Regions from separate parts of the Paenibacillus sp. N119s genome, predicted to be linked through region 2. Evidence: riboswitches for the same ligand, from Rfam matches in the RefSeq annotation. Region 2 holds a riboswitch; each other region holds the start of a gene.
What was found. A riboswitch is a leader RNA that binds a small molecule or an ion and turns the genes downstream of it on or off. The one in region 2 is predicted to bind cyclic di-AMP.
Positions count from the first base shown of each region.

Region 1: it holds a riboswitch for cyclic di-AMP, as region 2 does, so the genes downstream of both, AC5V8P_RS04950 (C40 family peptidase) here and AC5V8P_RS08435 (resuscitation-promoting factor) in region 2, are expected to answer to the same signal.
Region 3: it holds a riboswitch for cyclic di-AMP, as region 2 does, so the genes downstream of both, AC5V8P_RS00710 (hypothetical protein) here and AC5V8P_RS08435 (resuscitation-promoting factor) in region 2, are expected to answer to the same signal.

Region 1 is NZ_JCAJRU010000022.1:4,609-7,882, forward strand. Features, by position in the region: gene AC5V8P_RS04935 (4a-hydroxytetrahydrobiopterin dehydratase) at 1-160, shown strand, start outside; gene AC5V8P_RS04940 (GNAT family N-acetyltransferase) at 254-745, opposite strand; gene AC5V8P_RS04945 (hypothetical protein) at 823-981, opposite strand; gene AC5V8P_RS04950 (C40 family peptidase) at 1,047-1,547, opposite strand; cyclic di-AMP (ydaO/yuaA leader) riboswitch at 1,554-1,691, opposite strand; gene AC5V8P_RS04955 (hypothetical protein) at 1,968-2,795, opposite strand; gene AC5V8P_RS04960 (M1 family metallopeptidase) at 2,807-3,274, opposite strand, start outside.
Region 2 is NZ_JCAJRU010000049.1:8,701-11,974, reverse strand. Features, by position in the region: gene AC5V8P_RS08445 (HD domain-containing protein) at 1-301, shown strand, start outside; gene AC5V8P_RS08440 (TatD family hydrolase) at 344-1,114, shown strand; cyclic di-AMP (ydaO/yuaA leader) riboswitch at 1,315-1,595, shown strand; gene AC5V8P_RS08435 (resuscitation-promoting factor) at 1,867-3,018, shown strand; gene rnmV (ribonuclease M5) at 3,165-3,274, shown strand, end outside.
Region 3 is NZ_JCAJRU010000002.1:28,355-31,628, forward strand. Features, by position in the region: gene AC5V8P_RS00695 (urease accessory protein UreF) at 1-377, opposite strand, end outside; tRNA gene AC5V8P_RS00700 (tRNA-Leu) at 640-722, shown strand; gene AC5V8P_RS00705 (glutathione peroxidase) at 865-1,350, opposite strand; cyclic di-AMP (ydaO/yuaA leader) riboswitch at 1,815-1,986, shown strand; gene AC5V8P_RS00710 (hypothetical protein) at 2,100-2,495, shown strand; gene kdpF (K(+)-transporting ATPase subunit F) at 2,679-2,756, shown strand; gene kdpA (potassium-transporting ATPase subunit KdpA) at 2,898-3,274, shown strand, end outside.

The DNA of each region.
Region 1 (3,274 bases), on a different contig from region 2:
TATATCTGAGGCATTTAATCACCATCCATTTATTACGATTGATTACAAGACCGTGACTCTGCGTTTGACCTCTTGGGACGATGGCGGTATTATGGCTGTAGATATTAAAGAAGCCCAACAATATAATGAAGCTTTTGAAAAAATGCGCAGCGGTCATTAAGTTTGTAATGATCTGTCGTATATGCTAAAAGCGCCTTCGCTATACAACATCGCGGTTGTATAGCGAAGGCGCTTTTATTTATAAAGCCCGGTTCTAATGTTCAGGATAATATACCATACAATGGAACGGCTTTCTGCCATCTGGAGTCTGGCGCTCATAGGTATCGGTCAGCTCGAATCCAGCTGCCTTATAGGCTCGAATAGCCCGTTGATTCCACGTGAGCACCTCTAGGTCAATCTCATTCTGCGGGTGGCGTCGTCTGGCTTCCTCGGCAATGGCCCGGACAAAGTCGGAGCCTGTGCCATGTCCGCATCTTTCAGGACGCATTCCAAGACCCAGCCGGGTCACACCAACCATAGGAAAATATTGAGCAAATCCCGCAAGCTTATTCTCTGCGTCCAGTACGGCAACATATTGCTCTTGGCGAAGCGTAGGACTCCCAAATTCGACTTCAAGTGCCTTCATTTGTTCCCATGGAAGCCAGCCATATATATTGTAGGGGGGATCATAGCGCCACTCACAGATTTCAGCCGCTTGATGCTCGTCCATCGGCACGATCCGGTAGTTGGATATTGAGGCAGGCACTTTTCCATTCCTCCTTTTGCGTACTTCAATCATTAACAACAGATTGTAGACAAGTTAAAGAGGAATGGCAAGCGTGTTTATTTCGTACCTAAGTCGGGTATACATTCAATAAGAAGGAATTTACCGTTCAATGCTCCCCCAGCGGTGACTGTAAAACCGACGATGTTCGCTAACACTGAAACCTTTTGAGGCGTCAGTTCGTCAGTATTGATAATCATGACTGATGTAGTGGACATAAAAAACCGCAATTCGATTCCGGCCAGAATCAAATTGCGGCTAGGGTTAGCTTGCTGTGCGGTGGTTATTCTACGTTGTCGTCATCAGGAATTTCTGAAGCTACAGAATGGTAAGCGTCTGTGCTCATAATTCTTTTTGCACCGACAAAACGGTTAGCGTAATAATTTTCGTTCAGTGAGCTAACTACTACACCACGTGAAGTCGAGGAGTGGGCGAATTTCCCTTCACCTACGAAGATACCTACATGGGAAATGCCTCTTCCTGTGGTGTTGAAGAACACTAGGTCTCCTGGTCTCATTTCATCACGGGATACAGAAGATCCCATTTTGAATTGTGATCCAGATTGATGCGGCAGTTTAATTCCCAGTTTGTTGAATACATACATTGTGAAGCCGGAGCAATCGAATCCCTCGAGTGTAGTGCCTCCGCTTCTGTAGCTCGTTCCTTTGGCATCTTGGATGACCTGGTCCATCTTGGAGTCTGCGAATGCACTGCCGCCACCGAAAGTAAAGGATGTAAAGGCAATGGCGAGACCCATAGCTGCGATCGTTAGCTTCTTCTTCAAAAAAAATATACCCCTTCCAATTGCCTGCGAGGTTAGCTTAAGGATTCGGTAGAAGGTTCCCCTATGACCACTCTGTTGCGAGATCAATTCACCCAAACTGGTTCCCCCGCTTCCTAGGTGCCAGGAATTAGGCTTAACTTAAGATGTGCACCTTGGAGAGCAGTATTCACGACAACGATGTTTTTAAGATAAAGGTTACAATAAAGATTACAAAGTTGTTACTATCAGTTCACTGCGATTATTGTAACAAAGACAGCAGGCTTTGGCAAATGTTTCATCGCAAAAAGTTACAAAAAAAATCTGTTCCTAACATCGTAGGAACAGATTCTGTTAACAGTATTCAGTTATGTGTCGTGAGGACGGGGAAGAAAAAGTTTTTTTCGACAGCTGAAAATGCAGAAGATAGCATAAAGAGAGGGGTTAACTCCTGCTGGAGATATCGATATGCCATAGTCGGTACTGTGAACTGATATGCCACAGCCTGACTAGACTGGTAACAAAATGATACGATTGCTGGAGAATCAGCGCCAACATACCAGTCCAAATCATCGCCACGGTGCCAAATAGACCGAAGACCAGTAGCACACAAGCACCGAGCAGCAAGGATACGCCGACAGCGGGAAGAAGCTGGCGAAAGAAGGCGAGCAGGGACGATAGTACGGTGTGACCACTGACTGTGCCCAATTGCATATACAGGATGCACTGCCGAATGAACCACCCGTAAGCCATCCACCCAATGGCATAGGGCAACAAATGCAGCAGGTAAGAGGAAGATTGCAGGGTTCCTGCTACAATAGGATAGAGTCTTGGTACCACCCAAAAGGCGGGGAGCAGCAGCAGACCCAACTCGATGATGTAATACAACAGCGATGACATACCATGCCGTTTCATCCCTTTGAAGAAGGACAGGCTTTGCGGTTCAGTTGCATCGGTATACAGGCTTTGATAGATGCCGGCTCTAATAAAGGGTGTGATCAATATACGCAATACGGTTGCCCCTAGTAGTATCCATAAATATACGTGCACTTCTCGGCTGTCCATCAAGGCGATCTGGCCCTCCATCCAAAACAAGGTCCTTCCCAACTCGTTTTGGCTCTGATCCGGATAACGAAGCAGCAGCGGGATGACAGCGGATTGCACCAGCCGATAGAGAAATACCCCCCACAGCAGACGATATAGAAATAAAATGATAACGATATAAAAGCGTATGCGCACTAGCGCCCAGCCTTCTTTTATAACAGTCCGCATCTATAGACACCTCACCATGACAGACTTCCAAGCAGTGTCTCCAACAGCTTGGTTACACCTATACTCCAACGGGTTTGTTGTTTTTCGTTCAATTCAGCCTTCAGGTTATTATTAATATGCTTGTTCTCCAAGGCAATAGTGTATAGAGGATCGACGGCTACAGAGGACACGGGGGAGCTGCTTTTGAGTCGAAAGGTTGTACTTTTGCCCGTACCGTCCCATGCCTTGAATATCGTTGTGCCATCCTTGAAAGTAAATTGAACAGGGATCTTAGGATAATCTGCTCCTTTTTTGCTGAGCGTCACGACTGCTTCATATCCACTCTCCAACTTGCGGTTCATAATGCGATCGACAGAGAAGTCCGCCATCTGGCCGTCATATACATACTGTTCAAAATAGTGGCTCCATGAGCGTCCAGTCACCCTCTCCACAACACGCTGAAAATCCTGTGAGGTCGGATGCTTGAATCGGTACGTCTG
Region 2 (3,274 bases):
CGTTAACCATATTCGAGAGGCTTTGGAAAAGGCTGGATTGGACCCGGAGTATGATCTTGAAATTGATTTTCCGACAGATCTTCCTTATGATGTGTTTCGACAGGGCGGTTCAACGGACAATCAGATTTTGCTGCTCGGACGTCAGGGCGAGGTGCGGGAAATATCTGAAGTTTCGGAAATCGTACGTTCAATAAGTGGTATTCACCGAGGGAAATATCATATGTATTTTCCCCAGAATAAACTGAACGGGGTAAAAGACAGGCTTCCTTCCGAAATAAGTAATTATTTTGTCAAACAATAGACAAATATATAGAAATGTAAGTAAAAAGAGGAGATGAAAACCTTGGATTTATTCGACACTCATACTCACTTGGATGCACCACAATTTGACGAGGATCGTGAAGAAGTTATAGCACGTGCTGTCGAATCAGGAGTAACACGGATGATTAATATCGGATTTAATCGTGAGACCATTCCATCCACCATGAAGCTAGCTGAGACGTATGATTTTATTTATGCGGCCGTTGGATGGCATCCGCAGGATGCTATTACAATGCAGGAAGGGGATTTAGAATGGATTGCATCGTTATGCAGTCATAAAAAGGTTGTAGCGATCGGAGAGATCGGTCTGGATTATTATTGGGATACATCACCAAAGGATGTGCAGCAGCAGGTACTTCGAAATCAAATTGGCCTGGCACGTGAGCTCAACATGCCAATTGTTATCCATAATCGAGATGCACATGAAGATATTGTGAGGATTTTACGGGAGGAAAAGGCGAGCGAGATTGGCGGGGTTATGCACTCCTTTTCAGGGAGCTGGGAGACAGCCAAAATGGTGCTGGATATGGGTTTCCACCTTTCATTCGGCGGGCCTATAACGTTCAAAAATGCCAAGCAGCCAAAAGAGGTGCTGGCCCAGGTTCCGCTGGACCGTCTGCTTATTGAAACGGACTCACCTTACCTGACACCCCATCCGTTTCGCGGGAAACGAAATGAGTCAGCACATGTGAGACTGGTGGCAGAGGCAGCCGCCCAAATTAAGGGAATTACGGTGGAGGAATTGGTATCCATTACTACCCAAAATGCCTTGGAACGATTTGACATTAAGTGAAAAAGCGAAGAAAACAATCAAAATAAAGAGTTAGACGGAGCTAATTATGATTTTGTTGCAGTAAACTCAGGAATATTACAAACTTTTAACCGAATTTTTTAAAAAATGTACTTGAAACCTGCTTTACAACATGCATGCAAACAGGATATCATCTTTTCAGTGAATTGTTGTTGAGTGTAAACATCAACAAATCATTTCATGAACCAGTCTCGCTGAGTCCCTTTTACAGGGAACGGGGGAACCGATATGGCTTACAGTACGTCCGGCGTATGTGCAGGAGAGAATGTCTCTTCAGCAGCCGGCTCGACCGAAATTCAAATCCTGGATGGGATTGAACAGGTAGAGAAGCCGTATTTCGATTTCTTTCTGGGTCTTCGGGGTGAATGTGAAGGCGACCGCCATGAGCGGTTGACCTAAGCTAGGGCGACTCTCTACGTCCGAACCCGACAGCTAACCCCGTAAGCGTAACAAGAGAGAAGCCAACTCGTGCATGAGTTTTCCCGCATATTCACACATGTCGGAAGCCACGAAAGAGCTCTCTAGTCTCTTTCTTTGGCTTTTTTTGTTGTGAATAAAAGAAAATCTGTCATCATACTGTGGTTAAACAGGGGAGGACAGCATGCCGCGAAGACGGGTACATGGTGCAGGACAGTCGCAGTACGGGCTTGTCTTGTAGAAAATCTGTTATAGTCACGTCAACGATCAACTATGTCTTACTCCAGACGGCGGGCTATGTAAGGAGGACGGAGGAAATGGGCATTTTCCGAAAAGGGGAGACCACCCATGAGTCACGCTCATCCAGCATGTCTTACGTATTGCGTTGGAAGCAAGAGAATGTGCGCCAGGCGGTTTTGGTTGCTATTTTTCTAATCGCACTAACGATTATGATTTCAATTCTGATGTACACGCAATCTAAAAAACAAGTCTTTTTTGTCATCGATGGTAAGGCATCTGCGGTAGAAACCCGGGAATCCAAGCTCCAAGATTTGCTCAATGAGCATTCTATTTCACTTCAGCCGCATGATACAATATCCATGCCGCTTAACGGAGCAGTACAGGATGGGGACCGCGTAGTTATTAAACGTGCCAATCAGGTTAGAGTGTCCTCAGGCAATGAGACGAAAAAGCTGTACACAACAGAAAATACAGTAGAGGGTGCGATTCGCACATCGGGCTATAAATTATCATCAATCGATAAAGTTTATCCTGCATTGGATGCCTCTGTTTCGGCTAACATGGACATAAAAATCGTCCGTGTGAAGAAACAGCAGGTTGCACAGAAAAAACAGGTGCCTTATCAAGTCATCAAAACGGCCGATCCAAGTCTCTATAAAGGCGATAATCGAGTCATTCAAAGTGGCAAATCGGGTGTGGTAGTTCAGCATGTTCAAAAGGTATACCATGATGGAAAGCTGGTATCCAAACAGCTGATCAACAAGGAAGTCACACAGAATCGCGTGGATAAGGTAATCGCAGTAGGAACGAAGAAAAAACCGGTCGTTCTGGCTGCTTCCGTTGGCCCTAGAGATGCGGTTAAGGCGACAACGGTAAGTTCGGGCAATGCTGTCCGTAAAGCAGGTATTAATTTTAAATATAGCAAGGTTTTACAAAACGTCTCCATGACGGCGTACTCCTCACAGGAGTCAGGTATCGGTACACGTACGGCCTCCGGCACGCGTGTTACGGAAGGACGTACCATCGCTGTCGATCCGAGTGTAATTCCAATCGGCTGGTGGGTGTATATTGAAGGGGTGGGCTTCCGCCGTGCGGAGGATACCGGTGGCGCCATTAAAGGCCACAAAATCGATGTGTATTATGAGAGTTTGAGCCGGGCTAACCAATTTGGTCGCAAGCACGGTAAAACCGTATATGTGATCGGACCTGTAAAGCCAGAAATCAACTAAAACAGGTTGTGTATGTTGAGGGCAATGCGATAGTATTAACAACATAGTTATGCCATGCTAAGAAGAGGATATCCTCTTCTTATTTTGTTTTCAAAAGCAGGGAAAGATAAATATATGTTGCTGTGTAGCAGTGGAGGTAAATGAAGATGATCAAGGAAGTGATCGTGGTAGAAGGCCGGGATGACACGGTAGCCATTCGCCGTGCTGTCGAGGCAGATACGATAGAAACTGGCGGTTCAGCTATTAATAAAATGAC
Region 3 (3,274 bases), on a different contig from region 2:
ATTGCCTTGTATTGAATGAGTGTGTCTTCCAGTTGGTCAAATTCTAGCCAAGGATAGAGAGCCTTTGTGAGCTTGAGCAGACGCTGACTGGAAAGTCGCGACTCTTTTATATGCTGCGAGGAAGGATGTTGGGTATACAGCATTTTATCAATAAGGGCGATTCGCCAACCGTCATTCTGCTGGATGGCGACATACAGATTTTTGATGGCCATGCCGTCAAGGGTTGTAATGTGAGGATACCACTCGTCCCGCATGTAATGCTCCAGATCTTGTAGACTGTTCAAGTATCCATTGCGGAAACGTTCCTCCAGTCCGTGAAATCGGGTGAAACCACCAACGGGTAGGGAAGGGTCCAACAATAATGCGTAGTTTAGCAATCGGTTACCTTTATGCAGGATGGTTCGCCTCCTTGAAGTGAATACCTATGTAACATTATTTAACTTAATATTGTTTATAATGAGTTAACTTAAATAATTATGTAATATATATTTACATAATTGAATATTTTATGTCAAATAAAATATTCTTATGTCTCATATATGTTATATAAAGTAACATATAAAATAATTATTATATTTCTGTTTACAAATTGTTGCTGAGAGAGTATAATAAATCTGTTGCCTCAATACATTATGACATGCGGTCGTGGTGGAATGGCAGACACGCTATCTTGAGGGGGTAGTGGGCGTACGCCCGTGGAGGTTCGAGTCCTCTCGACCGCATTATGTGCAATACCTAGTTAAAGAGCATCCTGACACGTTTTATGTGAAGGGATGCTTTTTTTTGTTAACTTTCTTTATACATCCCGCCACAGAAGCGACCCATGACAACGGATCGCTCGTTAACTGTTATGAAGAAAGATTGTCAGTTTTCCTGCAAAAGCTTTTCAATATCTCCTGCAAGCTTATCTGGAGTGGTTTGCGGCGCATAACGCTTAAATACATTACCTTTTCGTGTAATTAAGAATTTAGTAAAATTCCATTTGATCGCTTTAGAGCCCAATACGCCCGGAGCAGTGTGGGTCAGGTAACGAAATAAAGGGTGAGCTTGATCACCATTGACATCTGTTTTGGCGAACATCGGAAAGGTCACACCATAATTGAGTTGGCAAAACTCGGAGATCTCCTCGTTGGAACCCGGCTCTTGTTTGGCAAACTGGTTGCTGGGAAATCCCAAAATTTCGAGCCCCTGTTCATGATACTGGTCGTATAGCTCTTGTAGTGCTTTATATTGGGGGGTTAACCCACATTTGCTGGCAGTGTTCACGATAAGAAGAACTTTCCCTTCATATGTGGATAAAGGAATTTGCGCTCCTTGCAGGGTCTGCGCATTATATTCATATACGCTCATGCTATTCCTCCTCGTTCAATAGTCTACAATTAAATTGTAAACAACTCAAGGGGAGGTTGCAAGCCAGGAAGAGTATACAGGCATTGAACTATTGTAAAATCATCTTTTGTTCAAAACGGTAAATTGCGCTTCAAATGGGGCTAATTGAGGAGTTCTTTCTCATAAAAACGGGTTTAATCGGTAATTATCTGGTACATATAGCGTATTTTCTTTCCTTTTTACAATTAAGGAGCAACCATGCCTTACCCTACGCCAATATTGACATGCCTTTCATTTTCAAAAAGGGGTGAAATATAGAGATTTCGAGAGATGTGAGAAGCATAGATGTGTTGTAAGCGTTATTATTAATCTTTTATGCTCTAAAGGTCGATTTATAGCCTTGCTGTTGAGCTTTACAGTCTTCCTTGCACGGGTGTATGATTCAAGACGTAATTTCAAATTAACAACAATGAAGCAACAACGAATTGTCTAAAGCGCTGAATTTTGCAGTTGCAAAAGCGGGGGAACCAACGAACATGTACGGCTTTGAAAGCCGCGTGTCTCATGGGGTGAATTTTTCGGTCAAGTGCCGTAAATAGGGCGACTCTCACGTCCGAATCCGACAGCTAACCTCGTAAGCGTACAGGGAGAGGCAACAAACCGCCGTGTGCAGCCATGGTTTATTTTATCATGGAATGTATGAAGCCGGAGGAAGCCTTTTTCCTTCGGCTTCTTTTTGTTGTCTTTTTATACCGGGAGAGGAGCTACTGATGGAAGGTCGGTTAATTATTGTCACTGCACCGAATGAAGCGGGCAGAAGTTTTGTGAAATTGCTCATGTTCAAAAAATTGGCGTTTGCAGTTCTCACAAACAGTACCCAGGAGGAACGACAGCTCAAAAAAATGGGTGTGGAGCACATTGTGCGCATCAATACGATGCAAGCGGGAAAATGGAATTTTCCTAGTAAAGAAATTGGGAGTGTGTATTTGTTCGAAAACAGCTTGAATTTGACTTGCCGTTTCCTGCAAATATGTCGGCCACTAACATCAGAACCGATCTATGTTATTACGCACGGCTGTAATCCACAAGGAATTTATCGGGGATTGGGAGCGGACCATGTGATCTACACATTGAACGGAGAGGTGGGTTTCTTGCTGAACGGATAAGCACTTATAACATAGCTGGTTTAAGATTTTATGATGGAATCAAAAGGACAATCTGAGGAGCGATACGGAGGATAGGAACATGATGGATTTATACATGCTGCTCGTAATGGCTGTGAGTTATGGAGTGATATTGCTGTTTATACGCTGGTGTGATGTGCAGACCTCAAAAGGAGGGCGAAAAGGATGATCGTTGTGCTAGGGCTCACGGTTATTGTGTTCGTGTATTTAATCTACGCACTCCTGAATCCTGAAAAGTTCTAGTCAACGATAGGATCGAGCAGGCGGGAACAGCAGATCAAGAATGAAGCATCAAGGGCATATTCGCAAACGTGTGCACTCAATGGATGGTCTGAATTAGGTCTGTTGTTCCAAATGCAGGAGCATTTTAAGGAGGAATAGAGGATGGAGCTACTGCAAATTGGAATTGTGATTGTCATATTGCTGCTCTTGGTTAAGCCAGTGGGGACCTATATGTATCACGTATTTTCAAATGAACCGAATCGGACGGATCGGATTTTTGGTGGAACGGAAAAGCTGATTTATAAGGCTATAGGCTTGAAGAAACAGGAAAGCATGCGTTGGACCACATATGCTTTGAGTTTCATTGCAACCAATGTGGTGCTTGCAGGGATCAGCTACCTGCTATTGCGCTTGCAGGCGATACTCCCGGGCAATCCGGTTGGAAACAGTAATATGGAAGCATCATTGGCCTTTAATACCGTAATCAGCTTTATGACCAATACGAATCTCCAGCATTATAGCGGTGAAAGCGGGCTTAC